DNA from 3 places in the Pseudomonas paeninsulae genome. Region 2 is predicted to be linked to each of the others. Evidence: predicted binding sites of a transcription regulator. Region 2 holds the regulator's gene; each other region holds the start of a gene.
The links. The regulator sigma-54, encoded in region 2, starts transcription at its own class of promoters, with help from an activator protein. The targets are predictions, from matches to a motif close to ANTGGCATNNANNTTGCTNT.
Positions count from the first base shown of each region.

Region 1 (5,744 bases), 490 kb from region 2:
GCAGGAAGATCGAGAACAGGGTATGACCAGGATGGCTCTCGCACTCGATCAGACCCTGATGCTGACTAATGATGTTCTGGGTTATCGCCAGGCCCAGCCCGGTGCCGTCGGCACGTCCGCTGACCATGGGATAGAAGATGGTGTCCTGCAATTCGGCCGGGATGCCGGGGCCGTTGTCGATGATTTCCAGGCGGGCCACCAGGCGGTGGCGGATATGGCCGATAGTGAATTGGCGCAGGGTGCGGGTGCGCAGGGTGATGCGGCCCAGGCGCATTTCGTTCTGCCCGCCGATGGCCTGCATGGCGTTGCGCACGATATTGAGCACGGCCTGGATCATCTGTTCGCGATCGATCAGCACGTCGGGAATGCTCGGGTCGTAATCACGCACCAGAATGATGCTGCCCTGGCTCTCTGCCTCGACCAGGCTGGCGACCCGTTCCAGCACTTCATGCACGTTGGTCATCGCCAGCGACGGCAGTTTGTTCGAGCCAAGCATGCGATCGACCAGGTTTCTCAGGCGATCGGCTTCTTCGATGATGACGTTGGTGTAGTCCTTGAGTTCTTCGTTGGGCAGCTCGCGGGCGAGCAACTGGGCGGCGCCGCGAATGCCGCCGAGCGGGTTCTTGATCTCGTGGGCGAGGCCGCGCACCAGCAGCTTGGTGGTCTCCTGCTTGGACAGTTGCGCCTCTTCCTTGGTGATGCGCAGCAGGCGGTCGCGCGGATGCACTTCCAGCAGCAGCAGGGTCTCGCCGCGATTGAAGATCGGCGTGACCGAGTAATCGACGGTGAGGGTCTGGCCGGTGACGGCAGTCAGCACCGCCTCGCGCTTGTTGAACGGATGCGCCTGTTCGACGGCCTGGCGCAGCGCGCTCAGGGCCTCGGCCGACTCGGTGAACAGCTCGCTGATGAATTGTCCGTGGCTGCGCTGGCCGCTGACGGCCAGGAGCATTTCCGCCGCCGGGTTCATGTACTCAAGGCGCAGGTCGGCGTTGAGCAGCAGGGTGGCGGTGGTCAGGTTGTCCAGCAGCAGGCGGTGCAATGCGTCATTGATAGTCATATAGAGGGTCTGCTGATGTTTCGCTGCGAGCCGCGTTGCGCTGCCAAATGGTGCCAGGCAAGGCCGTTTCCGGCGGGCTTGCGGGCTACACCGCATCTCTGTGGATTGCGCGGGACGCCGGCAATGGCTGTTCCCTTGCCAAGCCGGGCAGCGCCGACGGGCACAATTTGGTGCGCAAGCCAAAGGGCGGGTGGCCGTTTGGCATGGCCCTGCGTTTCTCGACGCTCATTGGGAATAAGCAAACTTCACTCCTCGCGCCTAGTTCTGCGCCAAACGGGCCGGCGTCGCGGCCGTGACTAAATGTCAGCAGACCCTAAGGCTTGCGGCAATGCAGCAGGAAAATGCAAGAAGCAAACCAAAGCCCCGGAAAAATGCAGGGAATCAGAGGAATCGGCGGCGCTGGCCGTATTTCGGCGCAGGCACAGGGCATGTGGGCGAACCAGAATGGGGAGAGTATAGAAAGTGGTGCGGCTTATTGCACCACAATGGTGCGGTGGTTATCTGGCTTAGATAAAGGGGATGAAGGGAATGTCGCGCTTCTCCGGCGGCTTGTCCTTCAGTGGGCATTCCGGGCGCACGCCGTAGTCGGTTTTTTTGCAGGGTCGGACCATGCGCTTCTGGGCCAGCGATATGCGCAGCATATGCAGCGGTTGGCTCGGCGTGCGTTCCAGCGTGCGGCCCTGGGCGTCAACGATCTCGACAGCCAGTTGGTGGGTGCCGCGGTCGATATTTTCCAGCGGGAAAACCGGGCTGCGGCCAGTTTCGCCTGTCGCTTGGCCATCCAGCAGCAGGCGAAAGCTGTGCCCACTCTGCAGGGCCGGCTCGCTGCTGGCGGTGACGATCAGATTACCGGCGCTGTCGCGGATAGTGGTGTCTGGTTCCGGGAACAAGATACGCAGCACCTGGTAGGTGGGCTGCCGTGCGGTAGTGGCGACGGGTGCTGGCGGCGCGGCAGCCGGCAAGCTGGGCATGTTGTTGCTGGGCGTCAGCTCGATGCGTTCGGCGTTACTCTGCCTGGGCTGGTCGGTGAAGACGCGATTGCCCTCCGCGTCGATGTAGGTATAGACCTGAGCGGCAGCCGGTAGGCTCAGCAGGAGTAAGTACAGCAGTAGGTTGCGCATGGTTCAGCTGGCCGGTTTGGGTGTGGGGGGCGGTGGTGGTGGGCGCAGTGCTGGACTGCTGGTATTGACGCGCTGCACGGTGAAAGTGACGCTGGCGCTCTGTTGAATCGACTGTTCGCCATTGAGTATTTCAACTGCCAGGCTGTGTTCGCCGCGCTCTACATTGCTCAGCTGCAGGCGCGGTACGTTGCTTGGTTGGCCGTAAGGCTGGCCATCCAGCAGCAGGCGCAGGCGGTGGGTCGCGGCCAGGCGCGGCTCCAGTTGCACGCCGACACTGAAGGTGCCGTTGTTGGCGCGCATGGCTTCGTCGCTGGGGAGGCCGGTCAGTTCGAGTACCGCGTAGCTTGCCGGTGAGACCACTCCGGCGGGTGTGCTCGGTGGCGTGGTGAGCGGCTGGGCTTCCACGGTGTTAGTCGCGGGCAGCTCAACGGTTTCGGCGTTCTGGCCGTCCGGGGGCTGGTTGGTGAACACCGTATTACCGTTGGCGTCGGTGTATTTGTAGATCTGCGCGCTGGCCGGCAGAGCCAGTATCAGCAGTAGGCAGGTGAGTATCCGGCGCATGGCCATTCTCCCGATGGATGTACTGCTAAGACTTGCACTGGCAGGTCGCGCTGGCAAGGGTGCGGGTGTGGCAATTAGGGCTGGCGCAACAAATTGACTGTTAAGCGTAATCGCTCGCTGAGCAGGCACAAAAAAGGCCACCCGAAGGTGGCCTCTTGTCTTGCTTGCCGGTTTAGACGCTGTAGTACAGGTCGTATTCCAGCGGGTGTACGAAGGTGCGAACTTTGATTTCTTCTTCGCTCTTCAACTCGATGTAAGCGTCGATGAAGTCGTCGGAGAACACGCCGCCTTTGGTCAGGAACGCGCGACCCTTGTCCAGCTCTTCCAGGGCTTCTTTCAGGCTGCCGCAGACTTGCGGGATCAACTTGCCTTCTTCCGGCGGCAGGTCATACAGGTTCTTGTCGGCAGCATCGCCCGGGTGAATCTTGTTCTGGATGCCGTCCAGGCCAGCCATCAGCAGGGCGGCGAAAGCCAGGTATGGGTTGGCAGCCGGATCCGGGAAACGTGCTTCGATACGGCGGGCTTTCGGGCTGGAAACGTACGGGATACGGATCGAGGCGGAGCGGTTGCGTGCCGAGTAGGCCAGCATCACTGGCGCTTCGAAGCCTGGGACCAAACGCTTGTAGGAGTTGGTCGACGGGTTAGTGAAGCCGTTCAGGGCCTTACCGTGCTTGATGATGCCGCCGATGAAGTACAGGGCAGTGTCGGACAGGCCGGCATAGCCTTCGCCAGCGAAGGTGTTCTTGCCGTCTTTACTGATCGACAGGTGCACGTGCATGCCTGAACCGTTGTCACCGTAGAGCGGCTTCGGCATAAAGGTAGCGGTCTTGCCGTAGGCATCGGCCACGTTGTGCACGCAGTATTTCAGGGTCTGAACTTCGTCAGCCTTTTTCACCAGGGTGTTGAACTGCACGCCGATTTCGTTCTGGCCGGCAGTCGCCACTTCGTGGTGGTGAACTTCGATGACCAGGCCCATTTCTTCCATGGCATTACACATGGCAGTACGGATTTCGTGGTCGTGGTCGAATGGCGGAACCGGGAAGTAGCCGCCTTTGACGCCTGGGCGGTGGCCCTTGTTGCCGCCTTCGACGTCCTGGTCGGACATCCAGGAGCCTTGCTCGGAGTAGATCTTGAACATCGAGCCGGAGATGTCGGACTTGAACTTCACTTCGTCGAAGATGAAGAACTCAGGCTCGGGGCCGACGAATACGGTGTCGCCGATGCCGGTGGTCTTCAGGTATTCCTCGGCGCGGGCGGCGATCGAGCGTGGGTCGCGATCGTAGCCTTGCATGGTGCTCGGCTCGACGATATTGCAGACCAGAATCAGGGTCGGCTCTTCGGTGAACGGGTCAAGTACGGCGGTGTCGTCGACTGGCATCAGGATCATGTCGGAGGCTTCGATGCCTTTCCAGCCATGAATGGACGAGCCGTCGAACATCTTGCCGATTTCGAAAAATTCATCATCCAGTGCGTCGCGCGCGGGCATGGTGATGTGGTGCTGCTTGCCCTTGGTATCGGTGAAGCGCAGGTCAACCCACTTCACGTCGTGCTCTTTGATCAGTTGAATCGACTTCGACATGCTGTCCTCCAGGTGGATAAGGCTCGGAATGGTGAGCCCTCAATAATAGGGTGCGGCCGGGCGCGATAGTCCGCCAGGATAGCCTGCCTCACAAGAGAGCAAATTGCATGCCAGTGCACAAGGATGGGTTAAGCGGCTGAAACTCAAGCGTGACGAGGCCTGCGAATACGTGGGGCGAAATCCAATGCACCAAAATGGTTCTGCTGGGTAATTAATGCACCGTTAAGGTGCAGTCGATCGGGGTGGTGGTATTTTTGGTCAAAGCTTGCACAATTTCCGCTATAATCCGCGCCCCTGATTTTTAGTCGTCTTGGCATGTGCTGTTTTAATGAAACTGATCGTTAAAGTCTTTCCAGAAATCACCATCAAAAGCCGGCCGGTGCGTAAGCACTTTATCCGGCAATTGGCGAAAAACATTCGTTCGGTGCTGCGCGATCTCGATCCGCAGCTGCTGGTCAGTGGTGTGTGGGACAACCTGGAAGTCGAGACGGCGATCAGCGAGGCGAAAACCCTGCAGGCGATGATCGAGCGGCTCAGCTGCACGCCGGGTATCGCCCATTTTCTCCAGGTCGACGAATACCCGCTGGGTGACTTCGACGACGTGCTGGATAAATGCAAGCAGCACTTCGGCGACCGCTTGCCGGGTAAGGTCTTCGCCGTGCGCTGCAAGCGTGCCGGCAAGCATGCGTTCAGTTCGATGGACATCGAGCGCTATGTCGGCAGCCAATTGCGCCAGCAGTGCGGCGCCGCCGGGATCGACCTGAAGCAGCCCGAAGTCGAAGTGCGCATGGAGATTCGCGACCAGCGCCTATTCGTCATTCACAACCAGCACCAGGGCCTGGGTGGTTATCCGCTGGGCTCGCTGGAGCAGACCCTGGTGCTGATGTCCGGTGGTTTCGATTCCACGGTCGCCGCCTATCAGATGATGCGCCGTGGCCTGGTCACCCATTTCTGCTTCTTCAACCTGGGTGGCCGCGCGCACGAGTTGGGCGTGATGGAAGTGGCGCATTACCTGTGGCAGAAGTTCGGCCGTTCCCAGCGCGTACTGTTTATCAGCGTACCCTTCGAGGAAGTGCTCGGCGAGATTCTCGGCAAGGTCGACAACAGCCAGATGGGTGTGATCCTCAAGCGCATGATGCTGCGCGCCTCCACGCACATGGCCGAGAAGCTGCAGATCAATGCCCTGGTTACCGGGGAGGCGATTTCCCAGGTCTCCAGCCAGACCCTGCCCAACCTCTCGGTGATCGACGCTGCCACCGACATGCTGGTGCTGCGCCCGCTGATCGCCAGCCACAAGCAGGACATCATCGACACCGCCACCGCCATCGGCACCGCCGAGTTTGCCAAGCACATGCCAGAGTATTGCGGCGTGATCTCGGTGAACCCGACCACCCGGGCGAAGAAAGATCGTATCGAATATGAAGAA
Region 1 is NZ_CP141799.1:4,711,223-4,716,966, reverse strand. Features, by position in the region: gene glnL (nitrogen regulation protein NR(II)) at 1-1,057, opposite strand, end outside; gene VCJ09_RS21700 (DUF4124 domain-containing protein) at 1,564-2,178, opposite strand; gene VCJ09_RS21695 (DUF4124 domain-containing protein) at 2,182-2,739, opposite strand; gene glnA (glutamate--ammonia ligase) at 2,912-4,318, opposite strand; gene thiI (tRNA uracil 4-sulfurtransferase ThiI) at 4,647-5,744, shown strand, end outside.
Region 1: glnA (glutamate--ammonia ligase) is a predicted target of sigma-54. The motif match lies at 4,414-4,433, and genes of this name have one in related genera.

Region 2 (5,744 bases):
CGAGTTGATGGGCCAGGGCCTGAACATGGTCACCGGCGACTATTCGCGAGGGGCTGGTGGTTTTTGGGTAGAGAACGGCGAGATCCAGTTCCCGGTGCAGGAGGTGACCATCGCCGGCAACCTGCGCGACATGTTCAAACAGATAGTCGCGGTGGGTAACGATCTCGAGCTGCGCAGTAATATCCGCACCGGCTCGGTGTTGATCGAGAAGATGACGGTGGCGGGTAGCTGACGCCAGCCCTAAGCGGCAAGCTAAAAGTAAAAAACGAAAGGGCGCCCATTGGCGCCCTTTCGTTTGGCTGTTTCTCAAGGTTCTCTGTCCCTGGCAATCTAAAGCTGCAAGAAAAACAGGAGGTCAACTGAGTGAATACGAGGGCACACTGCTTGTCGCTTGCGCGCTTATTCGCCTTCGTCGAAGTAGTTGTTGATCAGTTCGACCAGGGAGTTGAGTGCGTCATCGTCCTGCTCACCTTCGGTGTGCAGGTGAATCGGCGTGCCTTTGCCAGCCGCGAGCATCATTACCGCCATGATGCTTTTGCCGTCCACCAGGCTCTCCGGTGCGCGGCCGACCCTGACCTGGCAGGGGAAGCGCCCGGCGACACCGACGAACTTGGCGGCTGCGCGTGCATGCAGGCCCAGTTTGTTGATGATGGTGACTTGGCAGGTGGGCATCGCGGCAGGATCCTTAGCTAAGGTCGCGGTGGCGAACCTGGACGTTTTTCAGAATGGGTTTCAGGGCCTCGCCCAGGCGATTGGCCAGGTATACCGAGCGGTGATGACCGCCAGTGCAACCTATTGCCACCGTGACATAGGCGCGGTTGCTGGCGGCGAAGCGGGGCAGCCATTTCTTCAGGTAGGCGAGGATGTCCTGGAACATTTCCTCGACATCGGCCTGGGCCGCCAGATAATCGGCAACCGGCTGGTCGATCCCGGAAAAATCGCGCAGGTCCGGCTTCCAGTAGGGGTTGGGCAGGCAGCGCACATCGAACACCAGATCGGCATCCACCGGCATGCCGCGCTTGAAGCCGAACGACTCGACCAGAAAGGCCGTGCCTGGCTCCGGTTGATTGAGCAGGCGCAGCTTCAGGCTGTCGCGCAACTGGTAGAGGTTGAGATGGGTGGTGTCGATTTGCAGGTCGGCGAGGTCGGTGATTGGCCCGAGCAGCAGACTTTCATCGGCAATGGCCTCGGCCAGCGAGCGGTTCGCGTTGGTCAGCGGATGGCGCCTGCGGGTCTCGGAAAAACGCTTGAGCAGGGTTTCCTCATCGGCATCCAGGTAGACCACGTCGCACTTGATATGCCGCGCACGGACCTCTTCGAGGATTTCCGGGAAACGCTTGAGCTGGCTGGGCAGGTTGCGCGCGTCGATCGACACGGCGACTTGTGGGTGGAGCAGTTCGGTGTCCTGCAGGGTGCGCTCCGCCAGTTCGGGGAGCAGGCCGGCCGGCAGGTTATCGATGCAGTAGAAGCCGTTGTCCTCAAGGACGTCGAGGGCGGTGCTTTTGCCGGAGCCGGAGCGACCGCTGACGATGATCAAGCGCATGGTCAGGCCCGGTTGAGTTGGCTTTGTATGTCCACCACGACCTGATACAGCGCGTCGCTGCTCTGGGCTTGGCGCAAACGCTCACGCACATCGCTGCGGTCGAGCATGCTGGCAATCTGGCGCAGCAGTTCCAAGTGTTCGTCGGTGGCCGCTTCCGGTACCAGCAGGACGAACAGCAGGTCGACCGGGGCGCCGTCTATGGCGTCGAAGTCCACCGCTGCATCCAGGCGCAACAGCGCACTGATCGGTGCGTTACAGCCCGGCAGGCGACAGTGCGGAATGGCAATGCCATTACCGAAACCGGTCGAGCCGAGTTTTTCACGGGCGATCAGGCTTTCGAAGATGTCTTGGCCATCCAGGTCGGGCAGTTCGCGTGCCACCAGGTTGGCTATCTGTTCGAGTACGCGTTTCTTACTGCCTCCCGGCACGTTCACCAGGGAACGGCCGGGGGTCAGGATATTTTCGAGTCGGATCATAGGAGGGAGGCGATCTCAGCGGGCCATAGCGCCCTGCTGGCGGTCGATCTGCTTTTCCTTGTGCTTGATGAGTTGGCGGTCGAGTTTGTCGGTCAGTAGGTCGATGGCTGCGTACATGTCGTCGTGCTCGGCATTGGCGACCACTTCGCCGCCGGCGATATGCAGGGTCGCTTCGATTTTCTGCTTGAGCTTCTCGACCTCCATGGTGACTTGCACGTTGGTGATCTTGTCGAAGTGGCGCTCCAATCGACCGAGTTTTTCGTCGATATAGTCGCGCAGGGCGTCGGTCACATCCAGCTGATGTCCACTGATGTTGACTTGCATACCGTTTCTCCTTGTTGCCGCGGATGAGAGGCAGGCTACCGGGCCTGCCGCCGGAATACTTTGGCGTGAAAGACGCTGGCAAGTCACACCTGGCGCTGTCGCTCGGGTCTTGGCAGTGTGGCTGCTATCGCGAGAGCGAGGCCGGGTATGACGTATGCCTTGTTTGTGGGTCTTTCGTCGAGTGCCACCTTACATCAATCGCTTACGCTCGCTAGAAGGCGCTATACCAAGCGATTCACGGTATTTTGCGACTGTGCGGCGGGCTACTTGTATGCCCTGTGCCTCCAGTAAACCAGCGATCTTGCTGTCACTCAACGGCTTTTTTGCATTTTCCGCGGCGACCAGTTTTTTGATGATGGCGCGGATCGCCGTCGACGAGCATTCGCCGCCTTCGGAGGTGCTGACGTGGCTGGAGAAGAAATATTTCAGCTCATAAATACCACGTGGGGTGTGCATGAATTTTTGCGTGGTGACCCGCGAAATGGTCGACTCATGCATGCCCACCGCCTCGGCGATGTCGTGCAGGACCAGTGGCTTCATCGCCTCGTCGCCGTAGTCGAGAAAGCCGCGCTGGTGCTCGACGATCTGGGTGGCGACCTTCATCAGGGTTTCGTTGCGACTCTGCAGGCTCTTGATGAACCAGCGCGCTTCCTGCAGCTGGTTGCGCATGAAGGTGTTGTCGGCGCTGGAGTCGGCGCGTTTGACGAAACCGGCGTATTGCGCATTGACCCGCAGGCGCGGCATGGCTTCCTGGTTCAGTTCTACCAGCCAGCGTTCGTTGTGCTTGCGCACGATGACGTCAGGCACCACGTATTCTGGCTCACTCGACTCGATCTGCGAGCCGGGGCGCGGATTGAGGCTCTGGATCAGTTCGATGACCTGGCGCAGCTCGTCTTCCTTGAGCTTCATGCGGCGCATCAGCTGGCTGTAGTCACGACTGCCGAGCAGGTCGAGGTAGTCGTTGGCCAGGCGTTGAGTCTCGGTCAGCCAGGGTGTCTTGGCTGGAAGCTGGCGCAGTTGCAGGAGCAGGCACTCGCGCAGGTCGCGGGCGGCAATGCCGGCTGGCTCGAACTGCTGGATGCGGTGCAGTACGGCTTCCACTTCGTCGAGCTCGATGTCCAGGTCCGGGTCGAAGGCTGCGACGACTTCCTCGAGGCTTTCTTCCAGGTACCCCTGATAGTTGATGCAGTCGATCAGGGTGACCCCGATCAGCCGATCCTTGTCGGACATCGGCGCCAGATTGAGCTGCCAGAGCAGGTGACTCTGCAGGCTTTCGCCAGCCGAAGTGCGAGTAGTGAAGTCCCACTCGTCATCGTCGTTGCTCGGCAGGCTGCTGGCGCTGGTCTGATAGACGTCTTCCCACGCGGTGTCGACCGGCAGCTCGTTGGGGATACGTTCGTTCCATTCGCCCTCTTCCAGGTTGTCCACGGTCTGTGGGGTTTCCTGGTGGTTGTTGTCCTGGTAGGACTCTTCCTGCTGAGGGGCGGGCGCCGGGTTTTCGGCGCCGTCGGCCAAGGGGTTCGCGTTGTCGAAGTCGTCACCGTCTTCTTCGCGCTCGAGCATCGGGTTGGACTCCAGGGCCTCCTGGATCTCTTGCTGCAGATCTAGGGTAGACAATTGGAGTAGGCGAATAGCCTGTTGCAGCTGCGGGGTCATCGTCAGCTGCTGGCCCATTCTCAGGACTAGCGATGGTTTCATTGCAGACCTTATTTGCCGGCGTCTGTGCGCAATCCACTACAGGGCGCCGTAGCGCCACAAGGAAGCAAATTATATGCCTGATCTGCAGTGGTTTGCCTAGCTCTGGCTGCTGTTCGGTTGAGGAAAACCGCTGTTACAGGCGGAACTCGTGCCCCAGGTAAACGTCTTTGACCAGTTGGTTGGCCAGAATAGCATCGGCATCGCCTTCGGCAATCAGTTGGCCGTCGCTGACGATGTAGGCTGTTTCACAGATATCCAGGGTCTCGCGGACATTGTGGTCGGTGATCAGTACGCCGATTCCCTTGGCCTTGAGGTGGTGGATAATCTGCTTGATGTCGCCGACCGAGATCGGGTCGACTCCGGCGAAGGGTTCGTCGAGCAGGATGAATTTTGGTGCGCTGGCCAGGGCGCGGGCGATTTCCACGCGACGGCGTTCACCACCAGACAGGCTCATGCCGAGGTTGTCGCGGATGTGGCTGATATGGAATTCCTGCAGCAGGCTTTCCAATTCTTTGCGACGACTGGCCCGATCCAGCTCCTTGCGGGTCTCGAGGATGGCCATGATGTTGTCGGCCACGCTGAGCTTGCGAAAAATCGAGGCTTCTTGCGGCAAGTAACCGATACCGGCGCGGGCGCGGCCGTGCATCGGCAGGTGGCTGACGTCGAGGTCGTCGATCAGTATGCGGCCCTGATCGGCCTGCACCAGGCCGACGACCATGTAGAAACAGGTGGTCTTGCCCGCGCCGTTGGGGCCGAGCAGGCCAACGATCTGCCCGCTGTCGATGCTCAGGCTGACGTCGCGCACGACTTGGCGGCCTTTGTAGCTCTTGGCCAGGTGCTGGGCTGTCAAAGTGGCCATTGCTACTGTGCCTGCTGTTCGGCTGGTGGGTTCTTCGGCTGGATCACCATGTCGATGCGTGGGCGCGGCGTAGTGATGTTGGTGCCGGTGGCACGCCCGGCATTGACGATCTGGCGGCGGGTGTCATAGATGATTTTCTCGCCCTCGAAGGTATTGCCTTCCTGGATCACCTTGGCCTGGTCGATCAGCACGATGCGCTCATTGGCGGCGAAATACTGGATGGTCAGGCCGTAGGCTTTGACGATCTGCTTGTCCGCAGATGGTTTCTGCTCGTAATAGGCGGGTTTGCCGACCGAGGTGAAAATTTCGATGTCGCCCTGGGCGTTCTGGGTGATGGTCACGGTGTCGCCGGTGATCTTCAGGGTGCCCTGGGTGATGATCACGTCGCCGCGATAGACCGCGACGCCTTGTCGATCATCGAGTTCGGCACTGTCGGCCTGTACGCGAATCGGTTGCTCACGGTCAGTGGGCAGCGCCCAAGCGCACGCGCTTCCGAGCGCGACGCTCAAGCTGAGCAAAAAGGGGAAGGTTTTAACGAACCTCATGCTGGCCTCTTACGTTGGACAGCAGGAGCATCCTGCCGTCATTCAAATACGCTTTCATTCCTTGTGCCGTGGTCACTCCATTGGCCGCGACGATTCTAACGGCTTGCTGGGTCTGCGCATATTCCTTATCCGGAAATACGGTCAGGCGGCTGGTGGTCAGGATAGTTGGGCGGCCCTTGGCATCGGTGCGTTCGACGCGGACGTTGTCGATCAATTCCACTTCCTTGCCTTGCGGCGCCACTTCGGCGCGCTCGCTACTCACCTTCCAGGGTAGTTCGGTGCCGCGATACAGGTGCAGG
Region 2 is NZ_CP141799.1:4,218,671-4,224,414, reverse strand. Features, by position in the region: gene pmbA (metalloprotease PmbA) at 1-232, shown strand, start outside; gene VCJ09_RS19510 (HPr family phosphocarrier protein) at 400-672, opposite strand; gene rapZ (RNase adapter RapZ) at 686-1,543, opposite strand; gene ptsN (PTS IIA-like nitrogen regulatory protein PtsN) at 1,546-2,019, opposite strand; gene hpf (ribosome hibernation-promoting factor, HPF/YfiA family) at 2,035-2,343, opposite strand; gene VCJ09_RS19490 (RNA polymerase factor sigma-54) at 2,533-4,041, opposite strand; gene lptB (LPS export ABC transporter ATP-binding protein) at 4,175-4,900, opposite strand; gene lptA (lipopolysaccharide transport periplasmic protein LptA) at 4,903-5,445, opposite strand; gene lptC (LPS export ABC transporter periplasmic protein LptC) at 5,432-5,744, opposite strand, start outside.

Region 3 (5,744 bases), 2.4 Mb from region 2:
AATGCAGCCCGGGGATCATCTACAAGGTCAAGTAAGCCGGTTGCACAGGGTTGCACTGTATAAAGAAGCGGGAGGCCAGTGGCCTCCCGTTTTTGTTAGTCGATAAGCCCCCGTTGCGACGATTGCCTCCGTCGCCAGGCGGGACGCGCGCGCCACACTGATACAGGAAATGCCGCAAGCCCGTCGGCGGCTCCTTGGATGGGGATTCAAGAATGACCCTAATCAGTATTTGTCATACGAAGCGGCAAAACCCCGACCCGCTTGCCGGATTGTTTGCCATGAGGCGGAAAAGTCTTGCCGCTCGGCCTATTAAGATGCCTTGAATATTTAATAAGTTATTGAAATATAACATAAAAAATAAATGGCACGACCTTTGCTAAGTGTCTTGTACGGAAAACAGGTAAGCCCAACGGCAAAGGTTCCTGATCATGAGTATCAGCTTCGACAGCGCACTAGGCATCCACGAACGGGCACTCGGCTTTCGCGCCGATCGTGCCGAGGTATTGGCCAATAACATAGCCAACGCCGATACGCCCAACTACAAGGCGCGCGATCTGGATTTTGCTTCGGTGCTGGCCGAGCAGAGTGCCAATGCCCAGCGTGGTTCGGCCGGCCTGGCCCGTACCAACAGCCGGCACATCGCCGCCGAGGGCATGGCCATGGGCAATGCCAGCCTGGCCTACCGCATCCCTTCGCACCCATCGATCGATCAGAACACCGTCGACGTGCAGGTGGAACAGACCACTTACGCGGAAAACGCGGTGAACTTCCAAGCCAGCTTCACCTTTCTCAACAGCAAATTCAAAGGGCTGGTCAGCGCCCTGCGCGGCGATTAAAGGAGCCCGAAGCCATGTCATTAGCCAGTGTTTTCAATATCGCCGGAACCGGCATGAGTGCCCAGAGCACTCGTCTGAATACCATTTCCAGCAACATCGCCAATGCCGAGTCGGTGTCGTCGAGCGTCGATCAGACCTATCGCGCACGCCATCCGGTATTTGCCACCATGTTCCAGCAGTCCATGGGCGATGGCAGTGGTTCGTTGTTCGCCGAGCAGGATCAGGCCGGCAGCGGCGTGCAGGTGCTGGGTATCGTCGAGGATCAGAGCGATCTGAAGCCGCGCTACGAGCCGAACCATCCGGCGGCCGATGAAGGCGGCTATGTGTACTACCCCAACGTCAATGTGGTCGAGGAAATGGCCGACATGATTTCTGCCAGCCGGGCGTTCCAGACCAACGTCGAGATGATGAACACGGCCAAACAAATGTTGCAGCGCGTACTGACCCTGGGTCAGTAAATCGCAGGAAGGGGATAAGGCATGAGCACTGTAAATGGCGTCAGTTCGACACTCGATCAATACCAGATCAAGAGTGACACCACGGCCAATAAAGAATTGGGTAAGAACGAATTTCTCAACTTGTTGGTGGCGCAACTGAATAACCAGAACCCCCTGGAGCCGCAGAGTAATGGCGAGTTCATTGCCCAGCTAGCCCAATTCAGCCAGGTAGAAGGCATCGAGAAGCTCAATACCAGCATGGGTTCTCTGTTGTCTGGCTATCAATCTTCCCAGGCGCTGCAGGCCTCCTCCCTGGTCGGGCGCAAGGTGATCATTCCGACCGACCAGGCGGTGGTCGATACCAGCGAGAGCTTCAAGGCCAGCATGGTCCTGCCGACCAGCAGCAGCAACGTCTACGTCAATGTCTACGACAACTCGGGGGCGGTGGTGAGCCGAATCAATATGGGCGAGCAGGCCGCCGGCAATGTCAGCTTTATCTGGGACGGCAAAGATGCCAGCGGCAAACAGTTGCCGCCCGGTACCTACAAGTTCGAGGCGCAGGCCACCTACGAAGGCGAGACCCAGGCGCTTTACACCATGCTCCCGGCCAACGTCGACAGTGTGGTGTTGGGCGGCAGCGAATTGATGCTCAACCTGGCGGGGCTTGGCAGTGTGCCGCTCTCCCAGGTGCAGGTTATCGGTCAATAATTTCAAGGTTTTAATCGCCGGCTATACCGGCAAAGGAGACTTCCATGGCGTTCAATATCGGTCTTAGCGGCCTGCGCGCTGCGACCAGCGATCTCAACGTGACCGGCAACAACATCGCCAACGCCGGTACGGCCGGCTTCAAGCAGTCGCGTGCGGAGTTTTCCGATGTCTATGCGGCTTCGGTGAACGGTTCCGGTAAGAATGCGCTGGGTAGCGGCGTACTCCTGAGCAACGTCTCGCAGCTGTTCAACCAGGGTAATGTCAACTACACGCAAAATGCCCTGGACCTGGCGATCAATGGCAACGGTTTCTTTCAGACCAGCAACAACGGCGAAGTTAGCTACACCCGTGCCGGCTATTTCGGTACCGACCGTGAGGGCTTCATGGTCAATAATTTCGGTTACAAGCTGCAGGGCTACGCCGTCGATGGCAACGGTAACCTGCAGAATGGCGTGATCAATGATCTGCGCATCGAAACCGCGAGCCAGGCGCCGCGGTCAACTACCGACTTGGATCAGGTGTTCAATCTCAACTCGACCAATGCGGTACCCAGCAATACACCATTCGACCCAGGCGATCCGACCACGTACAACTCGTCGACTTCGACCAATATCTATGACAGTCAGGGCAATGCCCACTCCTTGACACAGTACTTCGTCAAGTCCGACGCTAATGATTGGACGATGAATGTGTTGGTCGATGGGCGTAATCCTAATGTGCCGACTTCGACTACACCATTCGCCACCACTCTGAATTTTACGGCTTCCGGTCAGTTGAACCTGGCGGGTCTGGCATCCACAGATTTAACCGTGAATGCCAACGGCACTTTGGATTTGACCAATTGGGTGCCGGCCGCTCCGGACAGCTCCATACCGCCGGTCTGGAGTGCCAACGGTACCAATACCCCCGCCGTGCCGATCAATATCGATCTGCGTCAGGCTACTCAGTTCGCCAGCTCCTTCGCGGTCAACAGCGTCAGTCAGGATGGCTACACCACGGGCCAGCTGGCAGGTCTTGAGATCGACGACACCGGGGTGATTTTCGCCCGCTACACCAACGGTCAATCCAAGGCACAAGGACAGGTGATTCTGGCCAGCTTCGCCAACGTGCAGGGCCTGACCCCGGTAGGTAAAACCGCCTGGGTGCAGTCCTTCGCCTCCGGTGAGCCGGTGGTTGGTACGCCGCGCAGCGGTACCCTGGGCGCTTTGCAGTCCGGTGCCCTGGAAGACTCCAACGTCGAACTGTCCGACCAGTTGGTCAACCTGATCGTCGCCCAGCGCAACTACCAGGCCAACGCCAAGACCATCGAGACCGAAAGCTCGATTACCCAGACCATCATCAACCTGCGCTGATCGGGCGCGGCTGCGCAGGCGCTGGAGTTCTCGGGTTATATCCCGCTCGTTGTGATGGGTATCGCTGCGCTCAACGCCATCCTACAGGTCAACGCGGTCAGGTTTTTGTAGGATGGGTTGAGCGCAGCGATACCCATCGAGGTTCAGGCGGATCGCCACTCAATCCGCCTGATTGGAGCGGCGACAGCGCCTCTGTCCGGCAGGCAGTGGCTTTGCCGCCAGCGGCAATAATTCGCCGACTCGATCTTGAAAGGCTCCTTGTGGGGCCTTTTCTGTATGTTAAAATCCATATATTTCAATGCCCTATGATTATTTGTCGAGAATGGCACGACGCTTGCTCTATTACCTTATATAGAGCAGCGGGCGTCACGCCTACCTCGGAGGATAACCATGGACAAGATGCTGTACGTCTCCATGACTGGAGCCCATAACAACAGCCTGGCCCAGAGTGCCCACGCCAACAACCTGGCGAATATCTCGACCAACGGCTTTCGCCGCGACTTCGAGCAGGCGCGCTCGATGCAGGTCTTCGGCGACACACTCCCGGCGCGGGTCTATGCCATGACCGAGCGCCCCGGTACCGACTTCACTCCAGGGTCAATGCAGGAAACCGGCCGCGACCTGGATGTGGCAATTGGCGGTCGCGGTTGGCTGGCCGTGCAGGCGGCCGACGGCAGCGAGGCCTATGTGCGTACTGCCAGCCTGAATATTGACGCTCTTGGCGTGTTGCGTACCGGCAACGGTTTGCCGGTGATGGGCAATGGTGGGCCGATTGCCGTGCCGCCGGAGCAGAAAATCGAAATTGGCCAGGACGGCACCATCAGCATTCGTGCCCTCGGTGAGGGACCTAGCGTGCTCGCCGAGGTCGATCGGCTGAAGCTGGTCAATCCCGATCTCAAGCAGATGGAGAAGGGCAGCGACGGCCTGATTCGCTTCAAGGGTACCGGGCCGGTGCAGGCGGATGCCAGCGTGCAGGTGACCTCCGGCTTTCTCGAGTCGAGCAACGTCAATGCGGTAGAAGAGATGACCGCAATCCTCTCCCTGTCCCGCCAGTTCGAGCTGCAAGTCAAGATGATGCGCACCGCCGAAGACAATTCAGCCGCTGTGGCGCGGGTTTTGCAAATTAGCTAATTACCAGCACGCAGCGCCTTGATAATGGCGCTCGAGGAGAATCTATATGCTTCCGGCACTGTGGGTCAGCAAGACCGGTCTGTCCGCTCAGGACATGAACCTGACCACCATTTCCAACAACCTGGCCAACGTCTCGACCACGGGTTTCAAACGCGATCGGGCCGAGTTCGAGGATCTGCTGTATCAGATCCGCCGTCAGCCAGGTGGCCAGTCCAGCCAGGACAGCCAGCTGCCGTCCGGTTTGCAGCTGGGTACCGGTGTGCGGGTGGTCGGCACGCAGAAGATCTTCACCGCCGGCAGCCTGCAAACCACCGAGCAACCCCTGGACATGGCGGTCAACGGCCGTGGTTTCTTCCAGGTGTTGATGCCCGATGGCACGGTGTCCTATACCCGTGATGGCAGCTTTCACCTGAATTCGGACGGCCAGGTCGTCACCTCCAACGGGTATGCCTTGGAGCCGGCGATTGTTCTGCCCAATGAAGTGCGCACCTTCACCGTTGGCGAAGACGGTACGGTTTCGGTGACCACCGACGGCAGTCCGCAGCCGCAGATCGTCGGCAATTTGCAGACCGCCGACTTCATCAATCCGGCGGGCCTGGAAGCGATCGGCAACAACCTGTTCCTGGAAACCGCCGCCAGCGGTGCGCCACAGGTCGGCACGCCGGGCCTCAACGGCTTGGGTACCACCCTGCAGAACACCCTGGAAAACTCCAACGTCAGCGTGGTCGAGGAGTTGGTGAACATGATCACTACCCAGCGCGCCTACGAGATGAACTCGAAAGTCATCTCCACCGCCGATCAGATGCTGGCCTTCGTTTCGCAGAATCTTTAATGCCTGATGCTGGGCGTTAGCCCGGCTCTGGCTCGATATAAAAAGCGGTGAGGTAGTGGTTATGAACCGGCTGGTAATAGTGCTCTCGATGCTGGGTCTTGCGCTTCTGGGTGGCTGCGTCTCGCCGCCAGCGAAGCCCAACGACCCGTATTACGCGCCGGTGCTGCCGCGCACACCGTTGCCGGCGGAGCTGAACAATGGTTCGATTTATCAGGCTGGCTTCGAGAACAATCTGTTCGGTGACCGCAAGGCCTACCGCGTCGGCGACATCATCACCATCACCCTTAACGAACGCACCCAGGCCAGCAAGAATGCCGGCTCGCAGATCCAGAAGGACAGCAGCGCCGACATCGGCCTGACCTCGCTGCTCGGTGGCGCGGTATCGGCGGCCAATCCGTTTTCCGACAATAAGTTGTCGCTGGGCGCCGAGTACAGCGCGAGCCGCGAC
Region 3 is NZ_CP141799.1:1,770,415-1,776,158, forward strand. Features, by position in the region: gene cheR (protein-glutamate O-methyltransferase CheR) at 1-35, shown strand, start outside; gene flgB (flagellar basal body rod protein FlgB) at 429-836, shown strand; gene flgC (flagellar basal body rod protein FlgC) at 851-1,294, shown strand; gene flgD (flagellar hook assembly protein FlgD) at 1,316-1,981, shown strand; gene flgE (flagellar hook protein FlgE) at 2,026-3,333, shown strand; gene VCJ09_RS08250 (flagellar basal body rod protein FlgF) at 3,724-4,464, shown strand; gene flgG (flagellar basal-body rod protein FlgG) at 4,511-5,296, shown strand; gene flgH (flagellar basal body L-ring protein FlgH) at 5,358-5,744, shown strand, end outside.
Region 3: VCJ09_RS08250 (flagellar basal body rod protein FlgF) is a predicted target of sigma-54. The motif match lies at 3,655-3,674, and genes of this name have one in related genera.